2 regions of the Mesorhizobium sp. USDA 4132 genome follow, and region 2 is predicted to be linked to the other one. Evidence: riboswitches for the same ligand, from Rfam matches in the RefSeq annotation. Region 2 holds a riboswitch; the other holds the start of a gene.
What was found. Region 2 has a riboswitch for S-adenosylmethionine ahead of ACZ9IU_RS03045 (O-succinylhomoserine sulfhydrylase). Riboswitches for the same ligand answer to the same signal wherever they lie in the genome.
Positions count from the first base shown of each region.

Region 1 (3,402 bases), 3.6 Mb from region 2:
TCGAAGCATCGCCGACGAAGATCACCTTGTAGTCGGCGCCGTAGCTGCGGATCAGATCGAGCGTCGGCGTCCGCTCCGACCGGCGGCCGTTCTCCTTCCACACGCCTTCATAGAGGCAGTTGTGGAAGTAGAAATGCTCCATATGCTTGAACTCGGTGCGGGCCGCCGAGAACAGTTCTTCGACCACCCGGATATGATCGTCCATCGAGCCTCCGACATCGAAAAACATCAGCAGCTTCACCGCGTTGCGTCGTTCCGGCCGGGTCTGGACGTCGAGATAACCATGTTCCGCGGTGGAGCGGATCGTGCCCGGCAGATCGAACTCCTCGACCGCCCCTTCCCGCACCCAGCGGCGCAGCCGCTTCAGCGCCAGCTTGATGTTGCGGGTTCCCAACTCCACCTTGTCGTCGAAATCGGCGAATTCGCGCTTGTCCCAGACTTTTACCGCCCGGCGGTGACGAGACTGGTCCTGGCCGATCCGCACGCCTTCCGGATTATAGCCATAAGCGCCGAAAGGTGACGTGCCGCCGGTGCCGATCCATTTCGAGCCGCCCTGATGCCGACCCTTCTGCTCCTCGAGCCGCTGGCGCAGGGTCTCCATCAGCTTCTCGAACCCGCCGAGCGACTCGACGAGCTTCTTCTCTTCGTCGGTCAGATGCTTTTCGGTGAGTTTGCGCAGCCATTCTTCGGGAATGCTGGTGACGTCCAGGCCAGGCTCCCCGGAGACCGCCTCGAACCCGCGGAAATAGGACGAAAAGACCCGGTCGAACTTGTCGATATGCCGCTCGTCCTTCACCAGCGCCGTGCGGGCGAGGAAATAGAAGGCCTCGACATCGAAATCCGCGATCCCTTCTTCCACCCCTTCCAGAAGGTCAAGGAATTCCCGGAGTGTCACCGGGATCTTCGCTTCCTTGAGGTGAAGGAAGAAGGGAATGAACATCGCGTCGAAAACCTACTCGGTACCGATCTTCTCCGGATCATAGGGGGTCGTCTGGTAGATCTCGTTGATCCAGTTGCCGAACAGAAGATGTGCATGGCTGCGCCAACGGTTCAAGGGCGTCAGCGTATCGTCGTTATGCGGGAAGTAGTTATGCGGCATCTTGATCGGCACGCCGGCATTGACGTCCCGGAAATATTCGTCCGCCAGCGAGGTGGAGTCGTATTCCACATGGTTGAACATATAGAGCCGCTTGCCGGCCTTCTCGTGCACCAGGCAGATACCCATTTCCTCGGATTCCATCAGGATTTCGAGGTTGGGGGTCTTCTCGATGTCGGCGCGGCGGACTTCCGTCCAGCGCGACACGGGAACCTGAAAATCGTCCGAAAATCCGTTGAGATAGATCGAGGACGGCACGAGATTGCGGTGGCGATAGACACCGAACGCCTTTTCCTTGAGCTCGTATTTCGGCACGCCATGGAAATGGTAGATCGCTGCCATCGCGCCCCAGCAGACATTCATGGTCGAATGCACGTTGGTCGCGGTCCAGTCGAGGATTTGCCTCATCTCGTCCCAATAGGTGACGTCCTCGAAGGCAAGCGTCTCGATCGGCGCGCCGGTGATGATGAAACCGTCGAACTTGCGGTGCTTCACCTCTTCCCATGTTTCATAGAAGGAAAGGAGATGATCCTCCGACGTGTTCTTGGCCTTGTGGCCGCCGACGCGGATCAGCGAGAATTCGACCTGCAGCGGCGAGGCGCCGACAAGGCGCGCCATCTGCAGCTCGGTCTTGATCTTGTTCGGCATGAGGTTGAGCAGCCCGATCTGCAGCGGACGAATGTCCTGCCGCACCGCCATGGTTTCGGTCATCACCCGGACACCCTCGGAAACGAGGGTGCTATATGCGGGCAGCGTATCGGGAATCTTGATCGGCATGTCTCAACCCAGCAAAAATAAAACCGGCGGCAAGATAAATCGCGCCCGGTCCGTGGGAAGACATCTTCTCGCGGCCCTTTAGCGACTTTTTTAACGTGGCTGCAAGCCGGCCGGCCAAATCACCACGAATTCTCGGGAGTTCAAATACGCCTTGCTACGACCGGCGTCAATGGGAGCATAATCTTACCTCTACGGCCCGTCCTTGAGAACGAGGGGAAGCGCCTCTGCCAACCCGCCGCCGAGCTGGCGCGCCGCATCGTCCAGCGGCATCCAGGAAAAGCAAAAACGGATGGGGTCGCCACCATCGAAGCGATGCTCCTCGATATGAATCCAGGTATCGGCATAATCCCCCATCAGTCGAAGCAGAAAGTAATGCCGGCGATGGCAGATCTCGCTGCCATCCTTCTGGAAACGGTAATCGTGAACCATGAGCGGATGCAGCGGAACATCGACAGCAAGACCCGTCTCCTCGTAAAATTCACGGGCGGCGGCGATATCCGGCGCTTCCCCAGGCTCGATCGTACCGCCCGGCACCTGCAGCCACTGATCGGGATAGTCCGGCTCGTCGAAGACCAGCAACCTATTCTGCCAGACGGCGTAGATCAGCACCTTGAAGGCATCGGGCGTCATCTTTCCCGCCGCGCCATGAAGGCCAGCCGCTCGAAGAGATGCACGTCCTGCTCGTTCTTGAGGAGAGCGCCATGCAGCTTCGGCAGCGCGTTCTTGACGTCGCCGCGCAGGTCCGACGGATCGACATCGTCGGAGACCAGCAACCTGATCCAGTCGAGCGCTTCGGAGGTCGAGGGCTTCTTCTTCAGCCCCGGCATCTCGCGGATTTCGTAGAATTGGGTGAGCGCATTGCGCACCAGCGTCTGCTTAATGCCGGGATAATGGACCTCGACGATGCGGGCGAGCGTATCCACGTCCGGGAAGCGGATATAGTGGAAGAAACAGCGGCGCAGGAAGGCGTCCGGCAGTTCCTTTTCGTTGTTGGAGGTGATGATGACGATCGGCCGGACCTTGGCGCGCACCATTTCACCGGTCTCGTAGACATGGAATTCCATGCGGTCGAGTTCCTGCAGCAGGTCGTTCGGGAACTCGATGTCGGCCTTGTCGATCTCGTCGATCAATAGGACGAGCTTCCTGTCGGCGGCAAAGGCCTGCCATAGCTTGCCGCGGCGGATGTAGTTGGCCACGTCGTGGACGCGTTCGTCGCCGAGCTGGCTGTCGCGCAGCCGCGAGACAGCGTCGTATTCGTAGAGCCCCTGCTGGGCCTTGGTGGTGGACTTGATGTTCCACTCGATCAGATCGAGCCCGAGGGCGGCGGCCACCTGCCGCGCAAGCTCTGTCTTGCCGGTGCCGGGCTCGCCTTTCACCAGCAGCGGACGTTCGAGCCGGATCGCGGCGTTGACCGCCACCATCAGATCCTTGTCGGCAATATAGTCCGCTGTACCCTGAAACTGCATCTCGTGATCCTGATCGGTGAACGCGCCGCAAACTAAAAGCTCGCCCGAGGCGGTGCAACAGCT
Region 1 covers NZ_JBWCCP010000001.1:4,218,641-4,222,042, forward strand. The annotation lists gene ACZ9IU_RS21095 (vWA domain-containing protein) at 1-940, opposite strand, end outside; gene metA (homoserine O-acetyltransferase MetA) at 953-1,873, opposite strand; SAM riboswitch at 1,932-2,009, opposite strand; gene ACZ9IU_RS21105 (NUDIX hydrolase) at 2,063-2,503, opposite strand; gene ACZ9IU_RS21110 (AAA family ATPase) at 2,500-3,339, opposite strand.
Region 1: another riboswitch for S-adenosylmethionine. It lies ahead of metA (homoserine O-acetyltransferase MetA); the one in region 2 lies ahead of ACZ9IU_RS03045 (O-succinylhomoserine sulfhydrylase).

Region 2 (3,402 bases):
CGATTTTCTTTAAGTTATTGAAGTTGCTGGAGCGGGTGAAGGGAATCGAACCCTCGTATTCAGCTTGGGAAGCTGCTGCTCTACCATTGAGCTACACCCGCGTCAGGTTTCAGACTTCCAACAGACGGCCTCGCCTGTCAAGCCGGAGGTGAGGTCAGGCGCGAAAATGCTTGGACAGTTTTAGGCCCTGGGCCTGATAGTTGGAGCCGAGACCCGTGCCGTACATGCCTTCGGGCTTGTCCATCATGTGTTCATAGACAAGGCGACCGACGATCTGGCCGTCTTCGAGGATGAAGGGCACTTCGTGGCTACGCACTTCGAGCACCGCCCGGCTGCCCCGTCCCCCTGCCGCCTCGTGGCCGAAACCCGGATCGAAGAAACCGGCATAATGGACGCGGAACTCGCCGACCAGCGGATCGAACGGTGTCATTTCGGCGGCATAGAGCGGCGGCACGTGCACCGCTTCGCGCGAGACGAGGATATAGAATTCGTCCGGATCGAGGATCAGTTCGTTGCGGCCGCGGCTGTAAAGCGGCTCCCAGAAATCGAAGATGTCGTGCTGCGCCTTCTTATCGACGTCGACGACGGCCGTGTGGTGTTTGCCGCGATAACCGATCAGGCCGACGCTATCGCCGGACAGATCGATCGACAGGGCGATGCCGCCGCCTGAGACATTTGGCTTGGCGGATGCGACCAGGGTTTCGTCGTTGTGGAGTTGCAGGAGGTCCGGCTCGCTCAGCAGCGCATTGCCGACCCGGAAGCGTATCTGCGACAGACGCGAGCCGCGGCGCACCACGATCGGGAAGGTACGCGGCGAGATTTCGAGATAGAGCGGCCCGGAATAACCGGTCGGGATCTTGTCGAACTCCTGCGCGTAATCGGTGATGACGCGGGTAAAGATGTCGAGCCGGCCGGTGGAGCTTTTCGGATTGGCGGAGGCAGACATATTGGCCGGCAGATCGAGCCGCTCCATCAGCGGCACGATGTAGACGCAGCCGGTTTCCAAGACCGCACCTTCGGAAAGGTCGATAACGTGCAGCTTCAGCCGATCGAGCTTATCGGAGACCAGGCTCGTCGGGCCCGGCATGAAGCTGGCGCGGACGCGAAAAGCCTTGGCACTCAAGCGCAGGTCCAGGCTTGCCGGCTGGACCTGGTCCCGATCCAACTCACGTTCGGAAATCAGCCGTCCACTGTCGAAAAGCGCCGCGATCGCGCGGTCCGCCAAAATTCCTGTTTCGCGAGCCATCATGTCTCTCTCAAGTTTTCGAGGCGAACAAAACCAAATGCGAGCCATTGACGCAAGCGGGGCGCGGCGCTATGCCACTCTTATCCCGTGGTGATTTGGCCGGTCGGCTTGCAGCCACGTTAAATAAGTGGCTAAAAAGACCGGGTGCGAAACCGGTCTGCTTATGCGACCGGTTTTTTTGTTCTGAATGGGGAACACGCATGACTAAGAATTGGCGCCCGGCAACTCAACTCGTACACGGCGGCACGCTGCGCTCGCAATATGGCGAAACGTCGGAAGCGATCTTCCTGACCCAGGGTTTCGTCTATGACACCTCGGAAGCGGCGGAAGCCCGCTTCAAGGGCGAAACCGACGGCTTCATCTACGCCCGCTATGGCAGCCCCACCAACGACATGTTCGAAAAGCGCATGTGCATGCTGGAAGGCGCCGAAGATGCGCGCGCCACAGCGTCCGGCATGGCTGCCGTCACCGCCGCGATCCTCTGCCAGCTGAAGGCCGGCGATCATATCGTCGCTGCCCGTGCCCTGTTCGGCTCCTGCCGCTGGGTGGTCGAGACGCTCGCTCCGAAATACGGCATCGAATGCACGCTGGTCGACGGCCGCTTCCTCGAGAACTGGGAAAAGGCGATCACTCCGAAGACCAAGGTGTTCTTCCTGGAAAGCCCGACCAACCCGACGCTCGAAGTGGTCGACATTGCCGGCGTCGCCAAGCTCGCCAACCAGATCGGCGCCAAGGTCGTCGTCGACAACGTGTTCGCGACCCCGCTCTACCAGAAGCCGTTGGAACTCGGCGCGCATATCGTCGTCTATTCGGCCACCAAGCATATCGACGGCCAGGGCCGCTGCCTCGGCGGCGTCGTGCTTTCCGACAAGGCCTGGATCGACGCGAACCTGCACGACTATTTCCGCCATACGGGCCCGGCCATGTCGCCGTTCAATGCCTGGACGCTGCTGAAGGGCATCGAAACCCTGCCGCTGCGCGTCAAGCAGCAGACCGAGAGCGCCTCGAAGATCGCCGACTTCCTCGCCGAGCAGAAGCAGGTCGCAAAGGTCATCTATCCGGGCCGCAAGGACCATCCGCAGGCCGATATCATCGCCCGGCAGATGAAGGCCGGCTCGACGCTCGTCTGCTTCGAACTGAAGGGCGGCAAGGACGCGGCCTTCAAGCTGCAAAACGCGCTGGAGATCGTCAGGATTTCCAACAATCTCGGCGATTCCAAGAGCCTGATCACCCATCCAGCGACGACGACGCACAAGAACCTGACGGACGAGGCCCGTGCCGAACTCGGCATTTCGCCCGGCACCGTGCGTCTGTCGGCCGGCATCGAGGATACCGACGACCTGATCGAGGATTTCGCGCGGGCGCTTTCAAAGGCCGGCATGTAGCCTTGGCTTTTCGGGGTGGTGGATCGACCAGATATTCACCATCCCGGTTATCCTTAACTTCAACTAATGCCCACACTCGGTTGTTCAAACCGCGAGAATTCTTGACGTTGCGGCGCCTCTGTACAATATCGAACCAAGTTGGATTTGTTGAGGTGTCGCATGTATCGCGCCCGGACAAGAGATATCGATGTCGCCGTCGAGCCTTATTATCTGGAGGAGCAATCCAATCCGGAAGAGAGCCGTTATGTCTGGGGCTATCGTATCGTCATCGAAAACCATTCGACGCTCACTGTGCAGCTCGTGCATCGCTACTGGAACATTACCGACCAGAACGGAATCGTCGACGAAGTGGACGGGCCTGGTGTCATCGGTGAGCAGCCGCGGCTGAAGCCCGGCGACAGCTACGAGTATTCTTCAGGATGTCCGCTCGACACCCCGTCCGGCCTGATGTTCGGCCACTACGACATGCAGACCGACGACGGCGAAACCTTCGAGGTGACGATCCCGGCTTTCTCGCTGGATTCACCAGGCCTGATGCGCGTCCTCAACTAGACGGCGCTGCCGACAACCTACAGGTTATGGGTGGCGGCGGTTTTTCTATTTGTTACCCCTTTCCTCCTGCGGCATCTTGGCACCGTCAAACGGTCTTTGGGAGGAGTACTTGATGGCACGTTCCGCTTTGCCGGTCATTCTGCTGGCGTCCTGCGCGTTCACGACGCTTACGGCCTTTACGCCGGCGCTCGCACAAAACAAAAGCAGTTTCATCGACCA
Region 2 covers NZ_JBWCCP010000001.1:597,571-600,972, reverse strand. The annotation lists tRNA gene ACZ9IU_RS03055 (tRNA-Gly) at 28-101, opposite strand; gene ACZ9IU_RS03050 (2'-deoxycytidine 5'-triphosphate deaminase) at 155-1,249, opposite strand; SAM riboswitch at 1,324-1,402, shown strand; gene ACZ9IU_RS03045 (O-succinylhomoserine sulfhydrylase) at 1,447-2,631, shown strand; gene apaG (Co2+/Mg2+ efflux facilitator ApaG/CorD) at 2,791-3,183, shown strand; gene ACZ9IU_RS03035 (tannase/feruloyl esterase family alpha/beta hydrolase) at 3,296-3,402, shown strand, end outside.